Ketobacter alkanivorans: one gene and its partners. The protein of the gene in region 2 binds, or shares a complex with, the protein of the main gene of each other region. Links are inferred from orthologs where the notes say so. Each region holds a gene or a part of one and is shown on either strand. Other genes may lie near its edges.

Region 1 (5,556 bases), 460 kb from region 2 along the record:
GCTGGCTCGGGGGTGATGACCAGCACCATAAAATCGATGTTGGCCGCTACCGGTTTCAGGTTGCCGCGTGGGTCAGGGCGGGATAGCAGCGAACCGCGGGGGAGCACGGTTTCTATGACGCCATACCCGGATTTCCCCTGTCGCATGACAACCTTGTCGCCAGCCACGATAGCGCCGACATTGGCGCGGAAATGGCACTGGGCGGTTTGGTTAGGGCTGGAATGAGGCTCTACCTCCACGAAGGTGCCGAAGTGGCTTACCACCAGGCCTTCCTCCTCATCACCCAACTCGTCGGAATCGCCCACTTCGTTGACTTTTTTGGTCAAGCGGGCCGCTTTTTCTTCCTGCACTTTCTGGATGCGCCAGGATTGGCGACGGGTGAGTTTGCGTTTGCTCATTAGGGCCTTTGCGGTCAGAATTCGGTTCTTGCGCTATTCTACGTTAATACCCGTAGGGCACAACTTATTAGGTACTGAAGGATTATTCATGACCACTGATCGTAAAAACAATCTTATTTGGCTGGATCTCGAAATGACCGGGTTAGACCCCGATAGCGACGTCATCATCGAAATTGCCACCATTGTCACCGATGCTGACCTCAATATCCTGGCCGAGGGGCCGGTGTTTGCGGTGCACCAGAGTGATGGCACCCTGGCCAAAATGGATGAGTGGTGTACCAATCAGCATGGCAAGTCCGGTCTGACCGAGCGGGTGCGCGCCAGTGAGGTGAACGAGCAGCAGGCGGAGCAGGCCACCATCGAATTTCTGTCGCAATGGGTGGATGATCGTGCCTCCCCCATGTGTGGCAACAGCATCTGTCAGGATCGCCGCTTTTTGTACCGCTATATGCCCAAGCTGGAGGCGTTTTTCCACTATCGCAACCTGGATGTCAGTACCTTGAAAGAGCTGGCGCGGCGTTGGAAACCGGATGCGCTGGAGGGCTTCAAAAAGTCCGCCACCCATCTTGCGCTGGATGATATTCGAGAGTCCATCGCCGAACTGAAACATTACCGTCAGACGTTTATTCAGTCTTAGCCGCACCCGTGTGCTGGGTCAGTGCCCAGCACACATGCTCCCGCACCAGCTCCGATTCGTGATGGGCCCTTGCTTGCAGGGCCGCAATAACGTCCGGCGTGGAGGGTGCATTACCCAAACCCACCGCTAAATTGCGCAGCCAGCGTTGGTAGCCGATACGGCGAATCGCTGAACCTTCGGTATTGCGCAGATAAGTCTCCTCATCCCACATAAACAGCTCCACCAGCGTGCGATCCTGCAACTGATGGCGGGGTTTAAAGTCGTCTTCCTGGGTGAACTTGGCAAAGCGGTTCCAGGGGCATACCAATTGGCAGTCATCACAGCCGAATACCCGGTTGCCCATAGGCTTGCGCAGTGCTTCGGGGATGGGGCCATGCAGCTCAATGGTGAGATAGGATATGCATTTGCGGGAATCCAGCCGGTAAGGCGCGACAATGGCCTGGGTGGGGCAGATGTCGATGCAGGCGCTGCATTTTCCGCAATGGGCGGACACCGGTTCGTCCACCGGCAAGGGGATGTCCACGTAGATCTCCCCAAGAAAAAACCACGACCCGGCAGAGCGATCCAGTAGCAGTGTGTGTTTGCCGATCCAGCCCAGCCCGGCTTTTTCTGCCAAAGCCTTTTCCAGCACCGGGGCGCTGTCCACAAAGGCGCGATAGCCATAGTGGCCGATGGCGTCTTCCACCCGCTTGCCCAGCTGGGTCAAGCGCTTGCGAATCAGCTTGTGGTAGTCGCGGCCCAATGTGTAGCGGCTGATGAACGCCTTGGAGGCATCGTTCAGCACCTCAACTATTTGTGTATCCGGCGGCAAGTAATCCATGCGCGCACTGATCACACGCACCGTGCCCGGTTGCAGCTCGTCCGGGCGGCTGCGCTTGGTGCCGTGGCGGGCCATGTAATTCATCTCGCCGTGAAACCCGGCGGCCAACCAGTTTTGCAAGTGCTCTTCATGCTCATTCAGAGCGACATCGGCAATGGCAATCTGCTGGAACCCCAGTTCTTGTCCCCATTGCTTGATATTGTTGGCGAGTTCCTGGTAATTCAAATTACAGCCTGCGTCATAAGAAAGAGTGTGCGCTTGTGGTATAAGAAGGCTCTCAGACAGCACACAGAAATAATGCAGGGAGCCGCCCATGACCAGTGCAACATCGAAGCAGTATACCAGCGAATTGCCTTCTGCCCTGTATCGGGCGGATCAAGTGCGTGAATTGGATCGACTCGCCATTCAAGAGCACGGTATCCCCGGTTTTGATTTGATGAGTCGGGCCGGGCAGGCGGCGTTTGACTTGCTGCGGGATCGTTGGCCGCAGGCTCGTCGTGTGTGTATTTTTTGCGGCGTGGGCAATAACGGCGGCGATGGCTACGTGATCGCGGCGTTGGCAGAAAAGGCCGGCTTCGAGGCTCATGTGGTGCAGGTGGGTGATGTCACAAGAACCCAGGGCGATGCGCTGACCGCGCTGCAACGGGCAGAGGGCGAGGGTGCATCGTTTCAAGCCTTTGACCCGAATCTGTCGGATGGTGCGAATGGGGCCGATATCATTGTCGATGCTTTGTTGGGGACAGGTTTGAGTGGCGAGGTTCGGGGTGATTATGCCCAGGCCATCGACGTGATCAATAGGAGCGGTTGTCCGGTGCTGGCGGTGGATATCCCCTCCGGGCTTTGCTCTGATAGCGGAAGGGTGCTGGGGCATGCGGTAAAAGCGGATTGCAGCATCAGTTTTATCGGTCTTAAGCAGGGGTTGCTGACCGGGCAGGCGCCCGACTACGTGGGTGATTTATATTTTGCCGACTTGCAGGTGCCTGCTGCCGTGGTGGAGCCAATGCCCCCCAGCGCCATACTCATCAACAACGCCCGTATTCGAGAGTGGCTGCCGCCCCGTTCCCGTCTTTCCCACAAGGGAAATAATGGTCATGTATTGGTTATTGGCGGTGATCTGGGGATGGGGGGCGCTGCCGCCATGGCCGCCGAGGCGGCAGGGCGCTCCGGGGCTGGCTTGATTTCGGTGATCACGCGGCCGCAACACATTAGTGCAATCCTGTCACGTCGCCCCGAATGCATGGTGCTCGGGGTCGAAGTGGGGGAGGACATCAGCGCTCAGCTGAACAATGTCGACGTATTGGTGGTTGGCCCCGGTATAGGCCAGGGCGCCTGGGGTCAGTCTTTGTTGCGACAGGCACTGGCTACGGATCTGCCCATGGTGCTGGACGCGGATGCCCTTAACCTGCTGGCCAGCGGACAACCTTGTGATGACGCCACCGCCGCCAGGACAGGTCGTGGTAATTGGGTGCTAACCCCTCATCCGGGTGAAGCCGCTCGCCTGATGAGTGACACCATCGATGCGGTCCTGCGGGATCGGTACGCCGCTGTGCGGGGGCTGCAACAGCAATACGGTGGTGCGGTGGTACTTAAAGGCGCAGGCAGTCTGATTGCCAGCGATGCCGGGCGCACCTGGGTGTGTCGATCCGGGAACCCAGGCATGGCCACCGGGGGGATGGGGGATGTGCTCAGCGGCGTTATCGGTGGATTGTTGGCACAGGGCCTGAGTGTGGAGCAGGCGGCCGCTGCCGGGGTGCAGGTGCATGCCGCCGCTGGCGATCTTGCCACTGGTCAGACGGAGCACACTGACGAAGAATATTCGCAGGTTCACGCTCCTCTTGGGCAGCGGGGCTTGCTGGCCACCGACCTAATGCCCTATATTCGCCGCCTGGTGAATCCTTGCTGACTGGCACAGTCTTCTAACCACAGGCATGTTTATGGACACGACCTTCTCTCTATCTGACGAATCCGCCACCCTGAAACTGGGTCAACAGCTGGCCGTGCAGTTGCGGGCGGGTGGCGTGTTGTACTTGCAGGGGGATCTGGGCGCAGGCAAAACCACTCTCAGTCGAGGCATTATCCAATCTTTAGGGCATTCAGGCGCGGTTAAGAGTCCCACCTATACATTGGTTGAACCCTATGAATTGCCGGGGTTGCGGGTGTTTCACTTCGACCTGTATCGCCTGGCCGACCCGGAAGAGCTAGAATTTATCGGCATACGAGACTATTTCGACCCGGGCACAGTCTGCATCATTGAGTGGCCCGATCGCGGTGGGGACATGATTCCGCCACCGGACCTTGTTCTCAGGCTCGAAAAGCAAGGCAACGGGCGTCTGGCCAGCCTTGTTGCCAACTCAGCAGCAGGCCAAACAATGTTAGGTCGATTAACGAAAATTTGACCAAACGGCAAAAAAAGCCTAAAAAGTCAGATGGGGAAACTGTTTTGTGTTCATGAGGTTAGAGAAGGGTTTGAAAAAGTCATTGAAGAAACTGCTGCAAGCAACCGTAGTGCTTGGGATCATACTGGCGACACCCCTGTCGCTGGCAGCAGAGAAGATCAGCAGTGTGCGGGTGTGGAATGCCCCCGATAACACCCGGATCGTCTTCGATCTCACTGGGCCCGTCTCACATCACCTGTTTACTTTAGAGGCACCTAACCGGGTCGTCATTGATATTCCAAACGCCGATAAATCCAAAGCCCTGGATTTGGTGGATTTCAAGGGTGGGCCCCTGGTCAATGTGCGCAGTGCTGCCCAGTCCAATGGCGATCTGCGGGTGGTGCTGGATCTGGATCGCAAACTCAACCCCAAAAGTTTTTTGCTCAAGCCCAGTGAACAGTATGGTCACCGTCTGGTGATCGATCTGGAGAACACAGGTCCTGGCAATGCAGTGGCCGCGGTGTCCGCGCCAGCGGCGACCGCCAAGCCAGCCAGCGTGAGCCAGCCCAAATCCTACAGCAGCATCAAAGGCGGCCGCGATATCGTGGTGGCAATCGACGCCGGGCACGGTGGTGAAGATCCCGGTGCCATTGGTGCCAAAGGCACTCGTGAAAAAGACGTCGTACTGCAAATTGCCCGTCGTATCTATAACGTCTTACAGGTCGAAAAAGGCATCAAGCCAGTGTTGATTCGCACCGGTGATTATTTCATCCCGCTTGCAGCGCGCAGGGAAGCTGCCCGGCGCAAGCACAATGCCGATCTGTTTGTATCCATTCACGCCGATGCCTTTGATAACCGTAAAGCGCGTGGCGCTTCTGTGTTCGCATTGTCCCGTAGCGGTGCCACCAGTACCCTGGCGCGGGTGTTGGCGGAAAAAGAAAACCAGTCCGATGCCATAGGCGGTGTCAACATCAACAATGCCGACGAGATGGTGGCCTCGGTCATTTACGATTTGGCGATGGAAGGCAGTATGGAGCACAGCATCAAAGTGGGCTCCATCGTGTTGCGGGAGATGGGCGGGGTTACCCACCTGCACAAGAAACACCTGGAGCAGGCGGGGTTTGCGGTACTAAAGTCACCCGACATCCCTTCCATTCTGGTGGAAACCGGCTTCATCTCCAACCCAACGGAAGAGCGTAACCTGCGTTCCACCGATCATCAGGTCAAGCTGTCGCGGGCCATTGGTCGCGGCATCATCACTTACTTCGATCAGCACCCCCCGCCGGGCACCTACTTTGCTGCCCTTAAAGAGCAGCGCGATGCCCT
Region 2 (7,789 bases):
TTGAATCTCGTCTTGTCTTTGACGCCTTCAGAGATGATTTGATCCAGATCTTGTTCTATTTTTTGTAAGTAAAGCCGTCGCAGAGCGTCGCTCAGTTCTGGGCTTTGCTCATCGTTGGGCAGCAGAAACTCGCGGGCTGCCAGTTTGAATATGGTGTCGCCGTCCTCTCGGTTCTGCCAGTGTCCCAGGATGGCTGCTGTGGAGGCATCTGGCTTTTTCTTAATAAATTCAAATAGTTCCAGCAGCATATCCATTCGAGGCAGGCTCAGCTTTTGCAGATCGTCCGGCAGGCTTACGGCAGCTGCTTGGCGTGGGGCGTTCAACAGCATGCGGATGGTGCTGTCTACCAGTGACAGCTCATCTTTGGGGCTGTTCCTTTTAATGGGGGTGCGCCGTTTTGGGGGGCGTTTACCCTTTTTGCCATTGCCTTTAAAGCCGCTTTTCTCAAATTCGCTGTCATCCGGATAGCCGTAGTGCTCCTGTTCAAAGGATTCGGCCGCGTAACCTGAATTGTATCCGGGGTCTTGCTCATAATATGGAGGTGGTTCCTTGGATTCCAACCCCCTGGCTTCAGGATGTTCACGGGGCGGGGCAGGGTCCAGTTGGATGTCGGCCAGCTCAGTGATTTCTCCGAGCCGTTTCAGCATAAGTTGCTGTAGAACGCCGCTTGGCAGTTGCTCCAGGTAAGGTTTGGCCAGGCTTGCCAGGCGAGCCCGGCCGTCCATGGTGCGGGTGTCTACTTCAGCGCCAAGGTGCTTGTAGAAGTATTCTGACAGGGTGTCGCATTCGTTCAGCAGGCCTTCAAAGTAGTCTGTCCCGTTTTTACGCACCAGGGTGTCTGGATCTTCTCCTTCCGGTAGCAGTAGAAACTTGATCTGACGCCCATCTTTGGCGGTTGGGAGCGCGTTTTCCAGTGCACGCCACGCTGCGCGGCGGCCAGCTTCGTCGCCGTCAAAGCAGAAGATCAGCTCGTCGCTGCTGCGGAACAGTTTTTCGATGTGGTCACGGCTGGTGGCGGTGCCCAGGGTTGCCACGGCGTAAGGGATGCCGAATTGGGCCAGGGCGATGACGTCCATGTACCCTTCTACAATGACAAAGCGGCGGATCTTGTTGCTGGCCAGCTTGGCTTCGTAGAGGCCATAGAGCTCTTTGCCTTTATGGAAGACAGGGGTTTCTGGCGAGTTCAGGTATTTGGGCTTGTCGTCGCCCATCACTCGGCCACCGAAGGCGATGACTCGGCCGCGACTGTCGCGGATAGGGAAGATGACCCGATCACGGAAGCGGTCGTAGCGGCGGCCCTGCTCGTTTTCGATCAGTAGGCCGGCTTTAATGAGATTTTTGACTTCGGCATCGCTGTTGCCCAATGCGCTGATCAGGTTGTCCCAGCCTTGAGGGGCATACCCCAGGCGAAACTGTTTTGCGGTCTGGCCGCTGAGTCCGCGGCCTTTGAAATAGCTGATCGGTCGATCTTTGGTTTTGGGGTTGCGCAGTTGCTGCTCGTAGAAGGCTGTGGCGGATTCCAATATTTTATAGAGTGGTTGGTAGTCTTCCCGAGGTTGGTTCTGGCCTTCCTCGCGAGGCACCTCTATGCCCAGGTTTCGAGCCAGGGTTTCCACGGCTTCCACAAACCCGAGCCGGGTGTAATCCATCAGGAAGCCGACGGCATTGCCGCTGGCACCGCAGCCAAAGCAGTAATAGAACTGCTTTTCCGGGCTGACGGTGAACGATGGGGTCTTTTCCTGATGGAACGGGCAGCAGGCCGAATAATTTTTGCCGGTGCGTTTCAGGTGCACGTAGCTGTCGATGAGTTCTACCAGATCGGTTCTGGATAGAACATCATCGATGAACGTTTCGGGGATGCGGCCGGCCATGGGGTAGGGTATTTATCCCAGCAGCTCTTTGACCTTTTTACTGACCGCGCCCATGTCTGCGCGGCCTTGAACTTGGGGTTTCACGATGGCCATCACCTGGCCCATGTCTTTCATGCCCTGGGCGCCGGTGTCGGCGATAGCGGCTTGAATTACGGAGGCTATTTCGGCTTCGTCCATGGCTTGGGGCAGAAAGTCTTTCAGCACGTCGATCTCGGCCAGCTCTATTTGCGCCAAATCGTCGCGCCCACCTTGGGTGAACTGCTCAACGGAGTCTTTGCGCTGCTTGACCATTTTGTCCAGGATGGCGAGCACGCGGGTGTCGTCCAGCTCAATGCGCTCATCCACTTCGATCTGCTTGAGTGCTGCGGTGGCCAGTCGCAGGGTAGACAGGCGTGATTTGTCTTTGGCGCGCATGGCTTCTTTTACGGCATCGTTCAGTTTGGCTTTGATCTCAGACATGATGATTCCCGTTTTGGTCTAATAAAATAAAACAACAATACGCCGGATCGGGTCAAGCCCGCCGGCGTTATGTGTAAGGTATTTGCAGCGTAAAGTGCTTAGAACAGGCGCTTGCGGCGGATCTGTTCGCGAGACACTTTTTTGGCGTGGCGCTTTACCGCGGCAGCTTGCTTACGCTTGCGAACCTGGGTGGGCTTTTCGTAGAACTCGCGACGGCGAACTTCTGCCAAGACACCCGCTTTTTCGCAGGAACGTTTGAAGCGACGCAGGGCTACGTCAAATGGCTCGTTTTCTTTAACCTTTACATTAGGCATTAACAAATCACCTTACTTGTGAACTTATGAATTCTATTGATGGTTTAATTACTAACCATCGCTTTACGGCCGTGGCCATAGGGGTGCCGCATTTTAATGGCATTGATCTGTAAATGCAAAGGCCCTTTCTCCAGTAAAGTAGATTTTTTCGGTTGGCGTCGATTTAGGGGGCTGCTGGCGGTAAACTTCCCGCAGATTCCACGTCTTAGGCGTGTTTAATGAAGCTGATTAGGTAGGTTTGTGCGAATTTTAGGCATTGAAACGTCTTGTGATGAGACTGGCGTTGCGCTTTACGACAGCGAGAAAGGCATTATAGCGGAGGCTTTGTACAGTCAGGTAGAGCTGCATGCAGAGTATGGTGGTGTGGTGCCAGAGCTGGCCTCCCGTGATCATGTGCGTAAACTGTTGCCCTTAATTGAGGAGGTGATGACGCAGGCCAAGTGTACCTCGGCTGAGATTGATGCCATCGCTTATACGTCTGGCCCCGGTTTGGTGGGCGCGTTGATGGTGGGCGCGGCGGTGGCGAAAAGCCTGGCGTTTGCATGGGGAGTGCCCTCGGTGCCTGTACATCATATGGAAGGACATCTGTTAGCGCCATTGCTGGAAGATCCGTCGCCAGAAGCCCCTTTTATTGCGCTGCTGGTCAGTGGTGGTCATACCCAGTTAGTGAACGTGACGTCCATTGGCCACTATGACATCCTCGGCGAATCCTTGGATGATGCCGCTGGAGAAGCCTTTGATAAAACGGCCAAGATGCTGGGGTTGGGCTATCCAGGCGGGCCGGCATTGGCGGTGGCAGCAGAGGGGGGCAACCCCGACCGGTTTCGGTTTCCACGGCCGATGGTGGATAGGCCCGGGCTGGACTTCAGCTTTAGCGGCCTGAAAACCTTCACTCTTAATACTCGTGATGATTGCGCTGCTGCGCCTGGTGGCCTTACTGAGCAGGATGTTGCTGACATCGCCTGGGCTTTTCAGGATGCGGTGGTGGATACCTTGATGTTGAAGTGTCGCAGGGCTTTAAAGGAAACGGGAGCGAAGCGCTTGGTGGTGGCAGGAGGCGTTAGTGCGAACCGTTTACTGCGACAAAAGCTGGCTGAGATGGTGCTTAAGCAGCGGGCCGAAGTATTCTATCCTCAGTTGCGATATTGCACCGACAATGGTGCCATGATCGCCTATGCAGGGTATCAGCGTATGCTGGCAGGGGCAGAGTCTGATCTTAAGGTGCAGGTGCGGGCGCGTTGGCCTCTGTCGGAGTTGCTTAGTTAGGTGCTTGGTCAGTCGCGCTGGCTGGTTTTGCGAAAGCTTTGCTCCTCGCCTTTGACCAGTTGGGTGATGTTATGACGGTGGCGAAACAGTAGCATTAAAGACAGCACTAAGATCGGATGAAATAACTCAGCTTTAAACAGCAGTACAATCAGTGGAGCCAGAAAGAAGGATGTGATCGAGGCCAGTGAGCTGATACGGGTGCTGGCAAACACCAGCAGCCAGAGGCCGCCGATCACCAGCATGGATGGCCAGTGCAAGGTTGCCAAAACGCCAAATGCGGTGGCCACGCCTTTGCCACCGCGAAAATCAAAGTACACAGGGTAAAGGTGGCCGAGGAACGCGCAAAAACCGCACAGAGCAGCGATCGACTCCGGCAACCCAAGTTCGCGGGCAATGATTATGGGGGCCACGCCTTTGGCAACATCGCCGATCAAGGTGAGCGCGGCAGCGAATTTGTTGCCCACTCTGAGCACGTTGGTGGCGCCGGGGTTGTGGGAGCCGGTAGAGCGTGGGTCGGGAAAGCCAAATATACGACACACCAGGATCGCTGCCGAGATAGATCCCAGCAGGTAAGAAAAAATCCACAGTACGATGGCGAGCAGGCTTTCCAGAATCTTGTCTCCCGTAAATGAGAATGACATTGTTTCACTTATATTGAGTGTGCTCAAGTTGCCACATCGCAAGTTGTCACATTCAGAGCATCTTGATAGATTGCCCTCAAACACGCTGAAGTAGGCCGAAGAATGGATATTGTTTATATACGTGACCTGAAAATACAAACCGTTATAGGTATTTTTGACTGGGAGCGAGCCATCAAGCAGACAGTCAGCCTGGATCTTGAGATGGCTACGGATATTCGCAAGGCTGCTGCCAGCGATCATATTCGTGATGCGTTGGATTATAAATCCGTTGCCAAGCGCATAATCAGCTTTGTTGAAGGCAGTGATTTCCAGCTGGTGGAAACCATGGCAGAAACCATAGCGGCCATTGTGCGGGACGAGTTTGGTGTGCCCTGGTTGCGTTTGCGCTTAAGTAAGCCCGGCGCGGTGCGCGGGTCTCAAGATGTGGGAGTCATCATTGAGCGGGGAGAAAAGCCCTGATGGCAAGGGTGTACTTGAGCCTGGGCAGTAATATTGATCGAGAGCGGCATATTCGAGCAGCTTTGGATGCCTTGGCGCACTCCTTTGGTGAGCTGGCGGTGTCGCCGGTCTATGAAAGTGAAGCCGTGGGCTTTGATGGGGATCACTTTTATAATCTTGTGGTGGGTGTCGATACGAATTTAAGTGTTGGCGAATTGCAGCGGTTAATCAAAGAAATAGAAGACGAAAACGGCCGCGAGCGCAGTGGCCCCAAATTCAGTGCCCGAACGCTGGATATTGATATTTTAACCTATGACGACTGCGTTGGTGATGTCGATGGAGTCTCGCTGCCTCGAGCTGAGATTGTGAAAAATGCGTTTGTATTGTTGCCCCTGGTGGATGTGGCCGGTGAAGAGCTGCATCCGCAGTTGCAGGTGACATACTCCCAGCTATGGGCGGAATACGACAAGACCAAACAGGCCTTGTGGCAAGTGTCATTGTTTTGATGGCGTGCCCTGTTAGTTGTACTAAAGGCTGCGGCCGCCATCAACAGCAATATCCTGCCCCGTAATATAGGGGGCGTCTTCTGCCAAAAAAAGAACGGCTTTGGCGATGTCCAGTTCTGTGCCTTCTCTTTGCAACGGTATCCCCGCCAGAATATTCCGCTTTTGCTCTTCGTTGATGTTGTGCTCTCCCTCAGGCCATAGCATGGCACCTGGTGAGATGGCGTTAACGCGCACATCGGGAGCCAGTGCTTTTGCCATTGAGCGGGTCAGCGTTTGCAGGGCTGTTTTTGCCATGCTGTAAGGGATGAAGTCTGCGTTAGCCTGGCTTGCCAGCGCATCGATGATGTTAACGACAGAGCCTTTGCTCTCTTTTAGTAGAGGAGCGAGTTGCTGGGTAAGGAAAAAAGGAGCCTGGGCGTTGCTGGCAAACAGATCGTTCCAGTGTTGTAGAGTGGTCTGGCCCAGCGCAGTGGGGTAGAACGACGAGGCGTTGTTTATCAGCAAGTCCAATCTGTGTTGCCAGCTGCGGGTTTGCTCTGTCAGTTGCTGCCACGCAGATGGGTCCGCCAGATCCGCATGCAGAGCGATGCAGGAGTGTGCTCGATTGTGATTGAGCTTATCTCGCAGGGCTTTGGCTTCAGCACCTGAATGGCGATAGTGCAGAATTATGTCGTAACCTTGCTGGTGTAAATATTCTGCTATGTATGCTCCGATGCGTTTAGCCGAGCCGGTGATAAGGGCAATTTTTTTGTCGTTCATGGTGTTTCTCTGACGTAGCTTTTTTTGATGTCGCCAATGGCGTTTATGCGACGCTTGCGTAATTCTGTGCCCAGCGTTTCACCGCGAAAGCCCAGATTGACCAGTACTTTTGCATGCACAGCGTTCGCTGCCTGGGCGCAATCTCTCAGGTAGTCTGCCTGAGTGTAGTCTCGGGTTTCAAATCCGGTGCGGCCTTTGGCATCTGCTTCGCAAGCCAGAAGAAAGTGTTCCAGGGTCTCTGGGCGGCGAAAAATATCTAACCCTTCAAACAAGCGCATAACTGTGCTGGGCCGCAATTCGAACGCTCGGTGGCTGTGGGTGTGGAAGCGCGCAACCAGGCTGCTGAGGCGCTTTACCGGATTGGGTGCTTTCAATCGTTGGCACACTTTCTTGCTGAGGAGGTCGCTGATGTCCTCATGCCCTGGATGACTGGGTAGCTGCTCTGGTGGCGTCAAGCCCTTACCCAAATCATGGCACAGAAGTGAAAACAGGATGGCAACGGTCTGTTCTTTGTCTATGTTTTTGGGCTGGGCCATGAGGGCTTTAGCTGCTTTTAGCGTCATCATCACGTGAACGCCGGTATCAACTTCCGGGTGGTGTTTGGGGGGTTGTGGAACACCAAACAGCGAGCTCAGTTCCGGAAAAATAACCGCCAGTGCACCGCACTCTTGCAGGGCTTCAAAGTAACGCCAGGGAGAAGGCTCCAGCAGTGCCTTTTCGGTTTCGGTCCAGACACGCTCGGGTGTCAGATGTTGTAATTCGCCGCTGGTGGCAATGTGGCGCATCAGCTTTCGGGTTTCATCTGCAATGGAAAAGCCCTGCTCGTCGAACCGCGCAAGAAAGCGTGCGACCCGCAACACCCGCAGCGGGTCTTCAACAAAAGCATCGGATACATGGCGCAGCTGTCGCGTCTGTAAATCTGTTTGGCCATTGAACGGGTCGATGATGTTGCCGCTGTCATCCTCGGCCATGGCGTTGATGGTCAGGTCGCGGCGGGATAGGTCCTCTTCCAGGGAGACGTCTTTACCAAAAAAACATTCAAAGCCGGTATAGCCCACGCCGGTTTTGCGTTCTGTCCGGGCCAGCGCATATTCCTCGTGTGTTTGCGGGTGGAGGAATACGGGGAAATCTTTGCCGACAGCCTGATAGCCTTGCTCCAGAAGATCTTGTGGCAGCGCACCCACCACTACCCAGTCCCGATCTTTTACTGGAAGATTCAATAGCTTGTCTCGTACGGCGCCGCCCACCAGATACACGTTCATTAAGAGTCTTTCCAATCTGCCTGTTAACCAGTTTGTGAATAATGTCTTAAACGCTGAAAAAATCGTTGACCGCCAATCGAATCAGCACCTATAGTGTAACGCAATCAGTCATAACTTTAGTGTTAATTACGTAATCGAAATGAGCATTCATCTCTTCGCAATCAGCAAGTTCGACTTTGTCGCCCCAGCCGCAGCATACAAACGCTGTGTGCTTGCCTGCGTCCGCGCATGGCGTATGGCAGGGATTGCTGCGGAGGGGATGCGGAATTAATC
Region 3 (5,553 bases), 2.9 Mb from region 2 along the record:
TTTTTTGGAAAAAAAGGGGCTTTATACTGGAAATAAATTAATTATTAAATAATATTGCCATGTGTATGTATCACATGCATTTTTTTTGTGCTACTTTTTCTTTAAGCACATTTTGCTAGCTGAGTAAATGTGTGTGCCTGAAAATGCCATAGCTGAGGAGACAGAATCATGGCAAGAGCTAAAAAAGCCGCTGCGAAAAAACGTCCAGTACGTAAAGCAGCTCCAAAAAAAGCGGCAGCACCTGCGCATCCTATCCTGGAGAAAGCGGAAGCTGCATTATCTAAAGTCCAAGCTGAACTGAATGAAGCAACCAAAAAAGCGGCTGCTGCAAGCAAAGAAGCTCAAACCAAAGCTGTGGCTGCCAAGAAAGCTGGCACCAAAGCTGCCCAGCGTTCTGCTGAGTCTGCTAAAAAGGCCGCTGCTAAAGCTGCTGAGCAGGCCAAGGCAAAGCGCGAAGCTCTGCGTCACGCCAAAGTGGGACATGCAGTTGCCCGAGTTGAAGCTTCTGTGATCGAAGCTGAACAGAAAGCAGTTCATGCCGTTAAAGAGTTCGCCGAGTCGGTTTCCAGCCGTGCTGAAGCGGATCTGAAGAAAGCAGTAAATGCTTTCGAAGCTCGCTGGAAGAAGTCTCGCGCAGCTGCCGACGCCAAGAAAGTGAAGGCGAAGGAAAGAAAAGAAGTTGCCAAGGCCAAGGCCGAAGCCAAGAAAGCAGCCGCCAAGAAGAAGGCTATTGCTAAAAAGGCTACTGCCAAGCCCAAGAAGCGTCCTGCCAAAAAGCGTGTAGCGAAAGCTGCAGCACCGGCGGCTCCTAAGGCTCCAGCCAAGAAAAAGGCACCAGCCAAGAAGAAAGCCGTTAAAAAGGCGCCAGCCAAGAAAGTAGCTGCTAAAAAGGCACCAGCCAAAAAAGCAGCCGCCAAGAAGGCTCCAGCCAAGAAAAAAGCAGTATCACGTGGCAGACCAAAGAAAGCGTAATATCGGTTTGATGTGATGTGCTACAAGAAAGCCCCTTTTTGGGGCTTTTCTTGTTTATATGTGAAGTTTTTTCTCAAATTCGCTCAATTCAGACGGCGTATTAAGATTCGTGAAAGCACTATTGTCACCGATCGTGACAACTTCAGGGTCTTGCTGCTCACACCACAGCATTAGTTTACGATCCCCTCCTGCCAGAAATGCTCTAATCGACGCGGCCAACGAGCGATGATAAAGCCCAAACAGCGGTTGCATACGCTTTTCATCCCGACACAGTATTAATTTGGCAGGTATATGCGCGCTCAAACTTTCCACCAGGTTAATTGGGATCAGCGGTGCGTCGGTGGGCACGATCAAACCGTAATCCGTGTCAATGTGTTCAAGGCAGGCTGCGATTCCCCCTAGCGGGCCCTGATAAGGCGTATCATCAGAGTAAATACGAGCATCCAGTTTGGCGTATGCATCTAAATTGCGGTTGGCGCTGATAACGATTTGCTCCACCTGGGGCTGCAGTCGCTCAATGGCCCTGCGAATCATCGGCAGGCCTTGAAGTTGTAGCCAGCCCTTATCCTGACCTCCCATTCTGCGGCCTTCACCTCCGGCCAATATGATGCCGGTAATAGCTCGCGATTTTGACATGCCTATCTCCCATTGTGATACATTGCGCTTCATTCGCGCGCCAGTGCCCAAAGTATACCCGAGTTGTTATGCATCCCCAGATATCCAGAGTGGAAGAATGTTTATCTCCGACCGGCTTATTGGCTCAGCACTGGCCTGGCTATGGGGTGCGACCAGAACAGATCAGGCTGGCACTTGAGGTTGAGCAGGGGGTGATTGCCGGTAAATCCCTAGCGCTGGAAGCACCCACCGGCACCGGTAAAACGCTGTCCTATTTGCTGCCAGCGCTACTGTCCAGTCGGCGCATTATATTGTCAGTGGGAAACCTGACATTACAGGATCACTTACTGTTGGGTGAATATCAGAAACTGCGTGCGGTGTTACCTGAATTGCGCCAGTTATCTGTGTTGAAAGGGTGTGATAACTACTTTTGCCATTACCGATTTGAGCAAATTCAGAATGGAAAGGCCGCACCAGGTGCGGCAGCGCTGGTGCATTCCATATGGTCTGAACTCATGGCGTGGAAGATGCAGACCCGTCATGGTGAAATTCAGACTCTGCCGGTAACGGGCGAACAGATTTCTCAATTGCGGCCCCTGTTAACCCTCAGTGCGGATCAATGCGTGGGGCGTCGTTGTCCACATTTTGATAACTGCTATTTCCAGAAAGCACGCCAGCGAGCAGCAAACGCTGATGTCTTATTGATTAACCACACGCTGCTTCTGAGTGATCAGGGGCTGTTTGAAAAGGGAATGGGAGCATTGCTGCCTGCGGTGGATGTGGTCATCGTTGATGAGGCCCACCAGTTACCGGATCTGCTGGTGCGCCGTAATACCGAAACCATGGAGGAGTACGGATTCCAACGTTGGTTGAAACGGGTTCGTCGATGTAGTGCCGAGCATTCAGGCTTGTTCGCCGATCTTGGCACGCTGTTATTGCGACTGGAGCAGTTGTGGGGGCAAATCCGTCAGCAATTGTTGCAAAAAGGCGGGGCAGACAGTGTTCAGTCAGTGGCACCAACCAGTTTTAAACCGCTGCAGGGAATATTGCTACAGCTACAGGCCCAGCTGGCTGCACTGCATCTTGCTGCGGTTGACGTAGAAAAAGAAATCAAACAGTTGCAGCAATGGATCAGTATGTTCCAGCAGGCTTGCGATGATAAGGCGGTTCTGTACTGTGATGTAGATCAAAGCCAACTACGAATCGTGGCGGCTCGCCTGCATAATCCGTTTGTGAGCCTGAATACCGATTCTGCTGCCTGGATCTTTATTTCTGCAACCTTGATGGTTGATAGCAGCTTTGATTACTTTAAGCGTTGTCTGTCGCTAACTGATGTTGAAACGCATCATCACCAATCCGCGATGGATTACTCTAATCGGTCTTTACTCTGGGTTCCAACGAACCTGCCCCTGCCAGCAGATGAGGACTTCTATCAGGCCTGGTCAGACACGTTGTTGATGGTAGCCGATCGTTTGGACGGTGGCATGTTGCTGTTGTTTTCCAGTCACGAAGCATTGCAGCAGACGGCGCAGATTCTGCAGGGCCGCACCGACCGCACATTGCTGATTTACGAGCCGGACAGTAATCGCCATAAATTGTTGCAACAGTTCCGTCAAGACAGCAGTAGCTTGTTATTGGCCACGGGCAGTTTCTGGGAGGGGATCGACGTCAGTGGTGCCGCCTTACGCTGCGTGGCCATCGATAAATTGCCGTTTGCTTCCCCCGATGATGTGCTCAGTCTGGCGTGGCGCTACAAAGCCAGTCAGGAGCAACTTTCACTGTTTAATGATTACATGGTGCCCAATGCCATCACCCGACTGCGGCAGGGGGTGGGGCGGCTGCTGCGCTCAACCGAGGATGAAGGTTTGGTGGTGCTGGGAGATACCCGGATTCTGAAGAAATCATACGGCCCACGGTTCTTATCCTCGCTGCCCCCTATGCCTTTGGCGGAATCGCTGCAGGAGGTGGATGCTTTTCTGCTGAAAATGGGCATTGGTAGAGATCCATTTTGATTGCGGGTTTTTCAGCGTTGCGGAAACCTGAGATAATGCCGCCTCTGTTTAGGATGCGAGCTGCAGTATGACCGCCAAAATTCTTGCTATTGATACCTCCTCTGAAGCTTGTTCTGTGGCGCTTAGTACCGGGGCCGGGGATCTTTTTCGACATACGGATGAACCACGCAAGCACGCTGAGTTGGTGCTGCCCATGGTTGATGCCTTGCTGGCAGAGGCAGGGGTGGCCCTGTCAGACCTCGATGCCATTGCCTTTGGTCGTGGCCCGGGTGCGTTCACCGGGTTGCGTATCGCCGCTGGTATGGTGCAGGGATTGGCCTTTGGTGCAGGCCTGCCTGTGGTGTCTGTGTCGTCGCTGGCAGTTCTGGCCCATCGAACCTGGCGTGAAATGGGTTGGACCCAGTGCCACGCAGCATTCGATGCGCGCATGGGGGAGGTTTACTGGGGCTCTTATCGTATAAGCGGAGCTGGATCAGTTGAGTTGGTGGGGCGTGAGTGTGTTTGCAAGCCGGAAGAAGTGGCCAGTCATGGGGCAATTCAGGCTGAATCAAGCTGGAATGGTGCTGGTAGTGGTTGGTGTTACCAAAAGCTACTTGAGTTAGGCACAGGGCCGTTGCAACATTGCCAACCCTCTCTGTTACCCCACGGGCTGGATCTTCTCGCTCTGGCACAAACGGGGTTTGCGGCGGGGGAGCTGATTCCTGCAGAACAGGTGGTACCGGTTTATCTGCGCAATAATGTGGCAGTGAAATCCACCAAACATTCATAAGACAGAAATTGGGAGTGAGCCATGAATCAGGCAGAAGTGAATGCGCTGGATTGGGATTTCGGAGCACCTTCTTTCTATCGTGTTATCCAGGTTGTGGATGATCATATCGATATCATGGGGCACACCAATAATGTGGTCTATGTCAGTTGGTTGGAAGATGTAGCCTGGGGCCATTCGCAGGCATTGGGTTTGGGTTGGGATAAATACACTGAACTGAATCGGGCAATGGTGGCAAGACGTCATGAAGTGGACTATCTGGCGGCGACCTTCAATGGCGATACCTTGGTAATGGGAACCTGGATCACGGAGAATGATCAAAAAATTTCCATTACTCGACGGTATCAATTGATTCGGCCAAAGGATGGGGTGACTGCGTTGCGCGGTTGTACCAAGTGGGTGTGTGTTGCGGTGGATTCCGGCAGACCCAAGCGTATGCCCCCGGAGTTCGTGAGTGGATATCAGTTAACAGCACCAGTTTAACGCTCGCAGTATTATAAAAAAGGATTCATACATGGATATCATTCTTCAGGCATTGGTATTAGCCATCATCCAGGGCTTAACGGAGTTCTTGCCTGTTTCCAGCTCCGCGCATTTGATTTTACCGTCGCAGGTGTTGGGTTGGCCGGATCAGGGGCAGGCTTTTGATGTGGCGGTGCATCTAGGTACGTTGATGGCGGTTGTGACCTATTTCAATCATGATATCCGGCGCATGCTGGGTGGTATGGTGACGGGTGTGCAGACCCGATCAATGAATCAGGATCTGAACCTGGCGTTTGCCGTGATTATTGGCACCATTCCGGCGGTGATATTCGGTGGACTGTTCAGTGATTTTATTGAAATGAACATGCGCACCAGTTTTGTGATTGCTTGTACAACGGTGGTGTTCGGCTTGTTGCTTTGGGCCTCTGATAAGCAGGGTAATGGCAGGCTGGAACTGGATCGAATGACACTGACCATTGCGTTGGTGATCGGCTTGGCCCAGGCGATTGCATTGATCCCTGGTACCTCCCGCAGCGGTATAACCATGACTGCTGCGTTGTTCCTGGGGTTCAGTCGAGTGGCGTCAGCGCGCTTTTCCATGTTGCTGTCCATTCCTATCATCGTTGCAGCGGGCACATTGGAAACGGCCAAGCTTGCGGTTAGCGGTCAGGAGGTACCTTGGAATTTGATGGTGCTGGGGATTCT

The links. The genes of interacting proteins can lie anywhere in the genome.
Region 1: the proteins of tsaD (region 2) and tsaE are in contact, whole or in part, in a crystal structure (PDB 6N9A), measured with the Thermotoga maritima proteins. The link is inferred for Ketobacter alkanivorans from one-to-one orthologs. Residues at the interface, in WP_004082750.1 of Thermotoga maritima: Cys10, Asp11, Arg49, His50, Leu82, Gly84, Gly135, Gly136, Glu154, Thr155, Leu156, Asp157, Asp158, Ser159, Glu162, Asp165, Lys166, Arg169, Leu170, Tyr175, Lys213, Thr214, Leu217, Tyr218, Gln221, Arg222, Asn324; in WP_004082108.1 of Thermotoga maritima: Leu37, Gly38, Lys46, Lys57, Val59, Lys60, Ser61, Thr63, Phe64, Thr65, Leu66, Met67, Val69, Pro71, Tyr82, Arg83, Leu84, Asp86, Asp88, Phe89, Asp93, Ile128, Asp130, Glu131, Arg134.
Region 3: the proteins of tsaD (region 2) and tsaB are in contact, whole or in part, in a solved structure (PDB 4WQ4), measured with the Escherichia coli proteins. The link is inferred for Ketobacter alkanivorans from one-to-one orthologs.

What each region holds. Positions count from the first base shown.
Region 1 is NZ_CP022684.1:3,486,196-3,491,751, forward strand. The notes cover bases 2,545-5,520. They hold tsaE (tRNA (adenosine(37)-N6)-threonylcarbamoyltransferase complex ATPase subunit type 1 TsaE), read left to right. Parts: upstream 2,545-3,789; coding sequence 3,790-4,251; downstream 4,252-5,520. Other genes in these bases: Kalk_RS14930 (NAD(P)H-hydrate dehydratase), read left to right, coding at 2,545-3,758; Kalk_RS14940 (N-acetylmuramoyl-L-alanine amidase), read left to right, coding at 4,304-5,520. Also shown: small ribosomal subunit biogenesis GTPase RsgA, read right to left, coding at 1-398; orn (oligoribonuclease), read left to right, coding at 487-1,035; tRNA epoxyqueuosine(34) reductase QueG, read right to left, coding at 1,022-2,080; more of Kalk_RS14930, read left to right, coding at 2,169-2,544; more of Kalk_RS14940, read left to right, coding at 5,521-5,556. UniProt on the Escherichia coli protein: Required for the formation of a threonylcarbamoyl group on adenosine at position 37 (t(6)A37) in tRNAs that read codons beginning with adenine.
Region 2 is NZ_CP022684.1:3,946,064-3,953,852, forward strand. Bases 1,949-4,897 are described here. They hold tsaD (tRNA (adenosine(37)-N6)-threonylcarbamoyltransferase complex transferase subunit TsaD), read left to right. Parts: upstream 1,949-2,884; coding sequence 2,885-3,910; downstream 3,911-4,897. Other genes in these bases: Kalk_RS16820 (GatB/YqeY domain-containing protein), read right to left, coding at 1,949-2,330; rpsU (30S ribosomal protein S21), read right to left, coding at 2,429-2,644; plsY (glycerol-3-phosphate 1-O-acyltransferase PlsY), read right to left, coding at 3,919-4,551; folB (dihydroneopterin aldolase), read left to right, coding at 4,654-4,897. Also shown: dnaG (DNA primase), read right to left, coding at 1-1,871; more of Kalk_RS16820, read right to left, coding at 1,884-1,948; more of folB, read left to right, coding at 4,898-5,010; folK (2-amino-4-hydroxy-6-hydroxymethyldihydropteridine diphosphokinase), read left to right, coding at 5,010-5,495; Kalk_RS16850 (pteridine reductase), read right to left, coding at 5,517-6,254; Kalk_RS16855 (multifunctional CCA addition/repair protein), read right to left, coding at 6,251-7,516.
Region 3 is NZ_CP022684.1:1,052,620-1,058,172, reverse strand. The notes cover bases 2,545-5,517. They hold tsaB (tRNA (adenosine(37)-N6)-threonylcarbamoyltransferase complex dimerization subunit type 1 TsaB), read left to right. Parts: upstream 2,545-3,666; coding sequence 3,667-4,368; downstream 4,369-5,517. Other genes in these bases: Kalk_RS04415 (undecaprenyl-diphosphate phosphatase), read left to right, coding at 4,880-5,517; Kalk_RS04420 (acyl-CoA thioesterase), read left to right, coding at 4,414-4,848; Kalk_RS04430 (ATP-dependent DNA helicase), read left to right, coding at 2,545-3,599. Outside these bases: Kalk_RS04440 (hypothetical protein), read left to right, coding at 169-972; molybdenum cofactor guanylyltransferase MobA, read right to left, coding at 1,027-1,608; more of Kalk_RS04430, read left to right, coding at 1,677-2,544; more of Kalk_RS04415, read left to right, coding at 5,518-5,553. UniProt on the Escherichia coli protein: Required for the formation of a threonylcarbamoyl group on adenosine at position 37 (t(6)A37) in tRNAs that read codons beginning with adenine.